Regions from separate parts of the Clostridium sp. AWRP genome, predicted to be linked through region 2. Evidence: riboswitches for the same ligand, from Rfam matches in the RefSeq annotation. Region 2 holds a riboswitch; each other region holds the start of a gene.
The links. Region 2 has a riboswitch for cobalamin ahead of DMR38_RS11620 (hypothetical protein). Riboswitches for the same ligand answer to the same signal wherever they lie in the genome.

Region 1 (3,288 bases), 940 kb from region 2:
AATCGTTAGTATGATATATTTTTAACAAGGAAGTGAGAAAATTAAAAAATTAGAATTGAAGGTGTAATTTATGGAGGATTGGCTTTTTAAAAAAGATGAATACGTTCCCGAAGAGGATAAAGATAAATTTATAGATAAAAGTATATTTTCTATATTACATCTATTATCCCTTATTAAAAGAAACAATAAAGTAAATAATAGCTTTATGTACAATTTAAATCCTATGTTAAAACTTTCCTTTACTATTTTAAATATATTATTTTTATCATTGTCTAAAAATTTTACTTATGTAATGCTTGTAGATGTTTATTTTCTACTAATTTTAAGTTTTTTGGATGTTCAAGATATAAAAAAAATACTCCTTTTAAGCATTTCTATTCCATTTTTTACATTTATAATGCTCATACCTTCTATATTTATGGGGAACATTAGAAATAGTGAAATGCTTTTACTAAAAGTAGTTGGTACTATAATTTCAATAAATGTTTTATCTTATACAACTAAATGGCATGACATAACTAAGGCGCTAAAGATGTTTTTTATACCGGACATATTTATTTTGGTATTTGACATAACTTTAAAATACATTTATATATTAGGTGAATTTTCTTTGGACATGTTTTATGCACTAAAGCTTAGATCTATAGGAAAAAATAGTAAAAAATATTCTTCTATTTCAAAGATAATTGGAAGTTTATTTTTAAAATCAAAAGAAATGGGAGATGAAATGTATTGTGCTATGGAATGCAGGGGATTTACAGGAGAGTATGTGTCTCACAAAAAATTTAAATTTAAGTTTTTTGATCTAATATATTTAATAGTTAATGTACTTATCATAACTATGTATTTTTACATATCTAGGGTGGGATTAAGATGATAAAAATTGAGGACGCTTTTTTTAAATATAAAGATAATGAAGTATTAAAAGATATAAATGTAACTATAGAACGAGGAGAATCCATAGCACTTATAGGTGCAAATGGAAGCGGTAAGTCTACCTTCTTAAAATTATTAAATGGAGTGGTATTTCCCACAAAGGGAAATTACTATTTTGATGATGTGAAAATATGCAAAAATGAATTGGAAAAAGGTAATTTCTCAAAGAAGTTTCATAAAAAAGTTGGATTTGTATTCCAAAACTCCGATGCACAACTTTTTTGCTCTAGCGTATACGAGGAAATTGCTTTTGGACCAAGGCAAATGGGAATGGATGAAGATGAAGTAAATAAAAGGGTAAATGACTGTCTAGAACTTTTAAATGTGAAAGATTTAGAAAACAGGGAGCCCTATAACATAAGTGGCGGAGAAAAGAAGAGAGTGGCTATAGCTGCTGTACTTGCTCTCAATCCTGAAGTCCTGGTTTTAGATGAACCTATGAGTGGGATAGACCCTAAGGGAAAGAAATTCTTAAATGATCTTTTTATCAAATTAAATAAAGCAGGGAAAACCATAATATGTTCAACACATGATTTTGAATATGTTAATGGACTTTTTAAACGAGTTCTCGTATTTTCTGAAGATCATAATATAATAAGGGACGACTCTTACAACAACGTAATGGAAGATAGTGAGTTTTTAGTAAAATATAATATCAAATAATGTTATTAACTGTAATACTTTAGAATTACATGAAATTTTTATTTATTTTATGTAATATATTGGATATTTAAAGTTGACATAAAACTATAATTATAATAAACTTAGAGTATAAATTGAATAGAAGACTCAGGTGCCTTTATAGGTGAAAAGGGAATGCGGTTAAACTCCGCAGCAGCCCCCGCTACTGTATTTGATGATGAACTTTAGTTACCACTCTTAAAAGAGGAAGGTTAAAGTAAATATGAATCATAAGCCAGGAGACCTGCCTGATTGTCATTATGCTTTCGGAGGGAGAGAAACTTTTAGTGTGGTTAACCTCAGCTTAAGTTGAGGTTTTTATGTTAAAGGCAGTTAGCTTTCTAAGGCTTACTGCCTTTTGGCTTTGATATAGATATGTGTGTATTAATTAAAAGTAAACTTTTTATTATATTTAGGAAGTTTTGGAAGGAGTATTTGTTATGGCAAAAATTATGATTCAGGGAACAGGTTCTTCTGTAGGAAAAAGTATAATTGTTTCAGCCCTTTGTAGAATATTTAAACAAGATGGTTATTCAGTATGTCCTTTTAAATCTCAAAATATGTCATTAAATTCTTATATAACATTAGATGGCAAAGAAATGGGACGGGCTCAGGTACTTCAGGCTTATGCAGCTGGATTGCAGCCGGAAGCATATATGAACCCTATATTGTTAAAACCAACTTCAGATAAAAAATGTCAAATTATAGTTAACGGAAAAGTGTATGGCAACAGCACTGCTATGCAGTATCATAATTTGAAGCTGGAATTTAGGGATATGCTTAAAGAACACTTTGAAAAGATGGAGAAGAAATTTGACATAATAGTAATGGAAGGTGCAGGAAGTCCTGCAGAAATAAATTTAAGAGATAGAGACATTGTGAATATGGGTATGGCAGAATCAGTAGATGCACCAGTACTTTTAGCAGGAGACATAGACAAAGGAGGAGTATTTGCATCCATTGCAGGAACAATGCTGCTTTTTACAGAAGATGAGAAAAAAAGAGTAAAGGGTACTATAATAAATAAATTTAGAGGAGACAAAGATATACTGGAGCCCGGACTTAAGATGCTTGAGGATATAGTAAAGGTACCTTGCCTTGGTGTTATACCTCATTTTAGATTGGCTCTTGAGGATGAAGATGGAGCTGTAGAATTTAATAAAAAAGTTACAGCACCTATTGACATAGCTGTAATAAAGCTGCCTCATATATCTAATTTTACAGATTTAGATGCACTTAAAAGTGAAGAAGACGTTTCCGTAAGATTTATAACATCTGTAGAAGAGTTTGGAAATCCGGACTTAGTAATTATTCCAGGAAGTAAAAATACTATAGAAGATTTACTTAAAATTAGACAGTGCGGCCTTGAAAAACGTATAAAAGAATATAGTAAAACTGGACTTGTCATAGGACTGTGCGGTGGATATCAAATGCTTGGTAAAGTTATAGAAGATCCTTATGGAGTGGAGACAGATGTAGGAAAAGTAGAAGGCATAGGGCTTTTAGACATAGAAACTATATTTGAAAAAGAAAAAGTTACAACCAGAGTAAATGCAAAAAGCGAAATTGACTTCCCAATGAAAAGGGATAGTGAATCATTAACTAATAGAAGATTGGATGTATATGGATATGAAATACATATGGGAATATGTAAGTATGGAAAAGATGCAA
Region 2 (3,288 bases):
TTAAATTTCATATCACTAAAGTATTTATAAATATCTCTTACATCGCCAAAATAAGTTTGAAGTAATATTTGAAATTTATATTTTCTATTTATAATTTTGTCATAAGCAGTTCTAAATAAAAATATATCTTCTTGTGTTAAATCTGTTACTAAAATAGGCTCATCAATTTCAATATAACTTATATCCTGTCTTTCGAACTTATCTAATATAGCTGTGTATACATTTGTAAGCTCATCCAGGCATTCTTTAAATGTTCTGTTTGTTTTTAAATATGAAAGCTTGAGAAATGTAAAAATTCCTATTATAACTGGCTTTGTATCAATTTCCTCATCTTTAGCTTCCTTATATAAATCAAAAGGTTTAGTATCATTTAGGCAAAAATAAGTATAATTATCTATTTCAGGTACTATATAATGATAATTAGTATTAAACCATTTTTTCATAGGCAAAGCTTTTACATCCAGGTTATCATTTTGATAACCTCTTGCCATTGCAAAATATGTGTCTAATTTAGAAAGTTTGAGCTCTTTATAACGTTTTGGTATGATATTTAACAGAAATGCCATATCTAACATATTATCGTAATATGAAAAGTCATTAGATGGAATAATATCTATTCCCACTTCTTTTTGGGTTGTCCAGTATTCTTTCCTTAGTTGTTTTGCAGTGAACTTTAGCATATTTGAATCTATCTTTTTTTTTAAGTAAGATTCTACTGCAAACTTTAGTTCTCTGTGCACTCCAAGTCTTGGGTAACCTACAATTGTTGATTTTATCATTTTTATTCCTCCTTAATCTTCACTCCCAAAGATTTGATTATTTTAAATATAAGGCAGGTTTCCTGACTTATCTTCATCCTACAGATCTCCCTTCCCGCTTAATGTAGTGGCTATTGAGATTTTCGTCTGAAATACAGTAGTGGGTGCTGATCAAGATTCCAACTTGATTCCCTTTTAACTTCCTTTTAAAGAAGCACCTTATATTTCAAAAAGCTATTAGATACAATTGATCTTTCAAGCTTGTTTAAGAATTATTATATTATTAAATAATAATTATAGTATTATATGGCGATAAATGTCAATGATCAATTATATTATTGACATTAAACTGTAATAGGTATAAATTATAATTAAGTTCTATAAAGACAAATATAGGTTTAATCTAATTTGATTAATTAAAAGGGAATCAGGTGAAAATCCTGGACTATCCCGTAGCTGTAATAGAGGAGTTTTAGTATATTATGCCACTTAAATATTGGGAAGGCGTACTAAAATGGTGAATCTTGAGTCAGAAGACCTACCTATATTTTACACAAATATCTCTACGAGTGATAGGGGGAGTGTTATGATGATAGTTTTGTTAGATTTTCTATAACTAATCAAACATTTTTATAATATTTCCTTTTAACGCTTTTGTTAAAAGGAATTTTTTTTAAGGGAGGATTTTTTTATGAATCGTTATTTTTACCAGACGCAGTTTTCTGAATATAAACCAGGATTAATTTCTTATTTAAATAAAAGTAATAAAATAAAATTAGAAATTAATAATGTATATTTTTATAAGTATCTCAAAAAAGTAGTGGGATTTTATAAAGAACTTGAAAATTATTATAATACTTATTCATTAAAAGAAAAAGAAATTGTGGAACAAGATGGAATAAATATTCAAAATATTAATGAAGTTCTAAAACTTGATATATATTTATATAACATTATAATTATGTATCAAGACGATACTATATTTGAAGAAGATTTTGAATTTAGTGATAGCTTAAAGAAATGGATTCATTGTATTGATGAAAATACTTTACTTGCATACTTTAACAGCGGTTATGACGGAGATACTTTAAATGACAAAAAGATATTCTGTGATTTTTTACCTCAAGAATTTAAATTTGACAATTTGGAAAAACGAGTTAATATAATTTAAAAATAAATATGTAGTTATCTTTACAGCTTAAATAAGCATATAGATATTTTTGTTAATAAAAAATTATATGAGCAAAATAGAATTTCTTATAGAAGATTATGTTGACTTTTAAAAAATTATGTACTAATCTTAACATAAAGATAATAAAAATTTAATATTTAGCATTAGGTGCTGTCAAATGGGATAGTTAAAAGGAAAAGTGTAAAAAGCACTGCAGCCCACCGTTACTGTATGGAGAATGAAACCCTAATTATGTCACTGGATTTTTATATCTGGGAAGACAGGGGAGTAAGATGAATCTGAGCCAGGAAGCCTGCCTGATATTATGTTAATTCTTTCGGAGGGGAAGATGTTACTATATTTAAGCTTGTTTATGATTAAAAGTAAACGGTTATATTGACATGAGAGAACTCTAGTGGTTCTTTTTTAGTTTATTAGTCATATAGAATATTTATGTAATAAAAGGGACTTTCGAAGGAAGGTCTCTTTTATTATGGTACGCCTAGCATGGACGCAATCTTAAGGGTGAAAGTCCCTAGCGTGGAATGCATAGTTTAAGACAAGGGGGTCCATGGTGACGTGGAATCTGGAGGAAGTGGGCGGCAAAATACATAAATCAAAAGAGGTGAGAAAATGAACAGATTTAAAGATTTAACAGGAAAGAAATTTGGACGTTTAACAGTTATGTCTGTTGCAAATAAAAAATATAAAGATAGGGGTGTTATTTGGAACTGCTTATGTGACTGTGGAAACAAAGTAAAAGTTAGAGAAAGACATTTAATAGATGGCGGAACTAGAAGTTGTGGATGTTTGATGATAGAACATACTAAAATTATTCAGGTTAAAGCAACTAATGTAGATAGGTTTAAAGGAACAAAAATAGGCCAATTAACACGTAAAATTTCTTCTAGTAATTCTAGTGGTTACAAAGGTATTAATTGGGATAAAAAAAGAAGTAAATGGAGAGTACGTTTAACTCTTGCAGGAAAAGAAAAACATTTAGGATATTTTGATAAATTGGAAGACGCAATAGAATGTAGAAAAAAAGGTGAGGAAAAATATTTTAAGCCTATAATTGAGGAATACAAAAAGTCTTCGAAAATTTTAAGCGTATCTTTTTAAGGAGATGGTATACAAGCAAGAACTTAAAAATTAATAATATTAAGATTAGTTTATATTACATAATCTTAGAATTTAGAAAGGAGAATGAAATGAAAAAGATATGGAAAAAGGCAAGTTTTGTTATGATGCTTATATTTACATTAATGACATTTGCACCATACACGGTTATGGCAGATACCGTACCAACAACATCAACGCCCTCTTTAACTCAAGATAAAGATGGAAATTATACGGTAA
Region 3 (3,288 bases), 1.9 Mb from region 2:
AGATAAAAGGAAACTCACAGAAACACCTGCCAGAAGCAGTGTAGTTGGTGGTATCTTGTTTTTTACCCTGGCTATGTTATAAACCAAAACAGTAGTTGCAATAGACCCTACAAAAGCCATCATAGTAATAGCTGTAGACCCTAAAAGCAAAGTATCTAGCTGCAGCATAAATCCAATTGCAGCTCCAAGAGCAGCCCCTGAAGATACTCCAAGTACGTAAGGATCTGCCATTGGATTTTTAAATATTGCCTGAAAGGATGCACCTACTACTGATAATCCCATTCCAACTAATGCTGAAGTTATTATCCTTGGTAAACGTATCTGTAATATTATGAGAATGTGATTTTGTGATATTCCTATTGTAGAAACTAAACTTCCCACAATAGGTACTTTACTTAGTATCACATATAGTGTTTCCTTGAAGGATATGTCTGCAGAGCCAAGCATAGCTGATATTACTGCCGAAAAAAATAATATTACTATGCAAATGCAAAAAAACAACTTAAAATGCTTTTTCCGGGAAAATTTCATAAGCACATTCCTCTCTTATATATACTTAAAATGCTTCAGGATGAATTATCTTTGCCAGAGCTTCTAACCCATCTGCAAGTCTAGGTCCCTGTCTGCTTATAATATCTTCATCAATTTCGAAAAGTTTATTTTTCTTTACAGCATCCAAATCTTTATAACCCTTTGTAGCCTTAATTCCATTTTTACTATTAAATTTATTGGAACATATAAGTATATCAGGATTTTTTTCAACAAGTTTTTCAAGACTGTAATTCCAACCTGTAACATCAGAAGCAGCATTTTTGCCTCCTGCCATTTCAATCATCTTGCCTATAAAAGTATCTTTTCCTGCAGTAAAATCACCACTTGTACCATAACTTACCACATAATATACTGTAGGGGTACCCTTTCCTTTTATCTTTTCTTGTACAATTTTAACCTTTGCTTTCATATTTGAAACTATACTATATGCCTTTTTATTAGCGTTCACTATTTTTCCTATATTTTCTATATTATTATAAGTATTTTCAAAGCTTTCATTTTTTGAAATAGTTAAAACCTTTATATTAAGCTGCTGCAGCTTTTTTAAAATGTCCGGTTTAGTTAAATTAGAAGCTATTACCACATCAGGTTTAAGTTCAACAATTTTTTCAACACTTGGGTCAGTTATAGTACCAACAGATGGTATTTTAGAAGCTTGTGTAGGGTACGTGCAAAAATCAGTTCTACCTACCAAAACATTTTGTTTGTTTAATGCATAGATTGTTTCTGTAACATTAGGAGATAAGGATACCACCTTCTTAGGCTCACTTTGAATTGTAATTTCCGTATTAGTTGAATCTTTTAATTTTAAAGGATAAGTGGTATTTTTAATAGATTCACTTTTACTGCTGCTGTCTGTATTAGAATTGCTTGTATTAGATGCTCCACATCCCGCCAAAAACACCGTAATCGTAATCATAATTAGTAAAATAAATTTTTTGTTACTCTTAAACATTAGTTACTCCCTCCAATTAATTTAACAAACTAAAAAAACTATTACCCATAGATAACAGTTTTTAAGTAAATTATTTTACTTTAAAGCCTATCCACGTAAGCCATCCGTAAATTTTAGGCAGGTCTCCTGGCTCTGATTCATTGCATATTTACGCCTTCCCTGTTCCCAAGTGGCAAATTTATAAATATACTCCTCATTACAGTGGCGGGACCGCATAAGCTCTTCACTTATTTCCCTTTTAAACTTAAAAATCAAGTACCTAAAATTTAATATTAAATTATAGAATAAGTATATCATTTCTCCTATTTTATATCAAATTCTACTTTTTATACCCCGATCATTTTTAGAGAAATAGCCAATCAGTATGCTAGCCTATTTCTTATAATAATCTGCATCATATCCAGGTGATACATATTTTCCACGACCTTCTGCTGTTAATATGACTTTTACATTATGCCTCTCAAGTGCAGAAAGTTCCTTGCCATCATTGGTATACTTAGGATTAGGCTTATACCAGGACTTACTTGCAAAATAACTCTTATATGGTTCTGTAGGAAATGTGTAACCATGCCTTGCAAATATTTCATTTCTAGCAAGTGCCATCTGTTTTTTACTCATACCTTTGAGATCAATACTAGTAAGTGCCCTTGTATTACTGTAAGGTATCACATATTCTCCTGAATTGTTATCTGAACCATTTTCATAATTGTTATTTGAATCGGAAGAAACATTCTGTTTGGATTCCACATTTGAAACATTTTTGCTGGGGCCTTTACTTATAAGTGAGGATATCATCTTAAAGGAAACAACAAATACAATTATAGTTAAGATAGTTATACCTATCATTTTAAAATTCAACGGCCGTTTATCCTTAAGTGGAGTATCACCTAACTCCCGGGTAAATTCCTCTTTATCTTTTCTATCTGTCCTCTTTTGTTCATGAGATGAACTAAAATCAAAAGTATCGCTGTGCTTTAAGCTATCTTCATGCTTTTTATTTTCTTTTTTATAGTCACTATTTTCTTTCCCATAATATTTTGTATTATCATTTTTATCCTCTTCTCCTTCATGTCCCTTTTCCTGTTTTGCACCGCAGTATACACAAAACTTATCATTTTCATTAATCTCCGTACCACATTCTCTACATTTAGCCATCTACTTTCACCTCTAATCTTTATTTAAAAATAACTTCTTGAAAAAATACACTAGATTATGTTTATGTTCAACTTGTTCATTTTCTTTCATACATATAGGGATTTCTTTAATTTCTTCATTTTGAGAAGCTGGGCACAAAATATTATCATACATATCAATCGTAAATCTTTCTCTAGAACAATCATTATCTGCGTTAATAAAAAATTCATTTAAAGCTCTTTCATTTTCTATATTATCCATAACAAAATCTATAAAAACATGATGTTTTTCATCAATTCCTTCAAGATAGAAATTATTATCTGCCATATCAAAAACATATCCTGCTTTTACATCTTGAGTAAGCCTTTTTATGCTTCCTTCAAGGAGAAATTCAATATTTATAAACTCCTTTATCTCAGGCTGTTTCACATAAGTTGTAAAGCCAACTTTTCTCCTTACTGCAAAAGGAAGTGCCCTATACAAGTATTTTAGTATTCCTTTTATAACTTTATCCATATTTTTATTATAAGGAACCACAATATATAGCTTTTTATTAAAAGCAGCTGCATCAAAACAAGCTTTTACCATATTTATAAATGTATTTTTATCTATGGAAGCAGCTAAAAACAAGTCTTCTATAGAGTTAA

Region 1: linked by a shared signal. The riboswitch ahead of DMR38_RS16010 (cobyric acid synthase) and the one ahead of DMR38_RS11620 (hypothetical protein) in region 2 are both predicted to bind cobalamin.
Region 3: linked by a shared signal. The riboswitch ahead of DMR38_RS02640 (ABC transporter substrate-binding protein) and the one ahead of DMR38_RS11620 (hypothetical protein) in region 2 are both predicted to bind cobalamin.

The regions. Positions count from the first base shown of each region.
Region 1 is NZ_CP029758.2:3,467,419-3,470,706, reverse strand. Features, by position in the region: gene DMR38_RS16020 (energy-coupling factor transporter transmembrane component T) at 71-877, shown strand; gene DMR38_RS16015 (ABC transporter ATP-binding protein) at 874-1,599, shown strand; cobalamin riboswitch at 1,711-1,884, shown strand; gene DMR38_RS16010 (cobyric acid synthase) at 2,058-3,288, shown strand, end outside.
Region 2 is NZ_CP029758.2:2,527,814-2,531,101, reverse strand. Features, by position in the region: gene metE (5-methyltetrahydropteroyltriglutamate--homocysteine S-methyltransferase) at 1-779, opposite strand, end outside; cobalamin riboswitch at 814-995, opposite strand; cobalamin riboswitch at 1,136-1,319, shown strand; gene DMR38_RS11620 (hypothetical protein) at 1,450-1,929, shown strand; cobalamin riboswitch at 2,079-2,265, shown strand; gene DMR38_RS11615 (hypothetical protein) at 2,563-3,051, shown strand; gene DMR38_RS22305 (Ig-like domain-containing protein) at 3,141-3,288, shown strand, end outside.
Region 3 is NZ_CP029758.2:580,952-584,239, reverse strand. Features, by position in the region: gene DMR38_RS02645 (iron ABC transporter permease) at 1-531, opposite strand, end outside; gene DMR38_RS02640 (ABC transporter substrate-binding protein) at 557-1,507, opposite strand; cobalamin riboswitch at 1,606-1,785, opposite strand; gene DMR38_RS02635 (YARHG domain-containing protein) at 1,880-2,662, opposite strand; gene DMR38_RS02630 (hypothetical protein) at 2,675-3,288, opposite strand, start outside.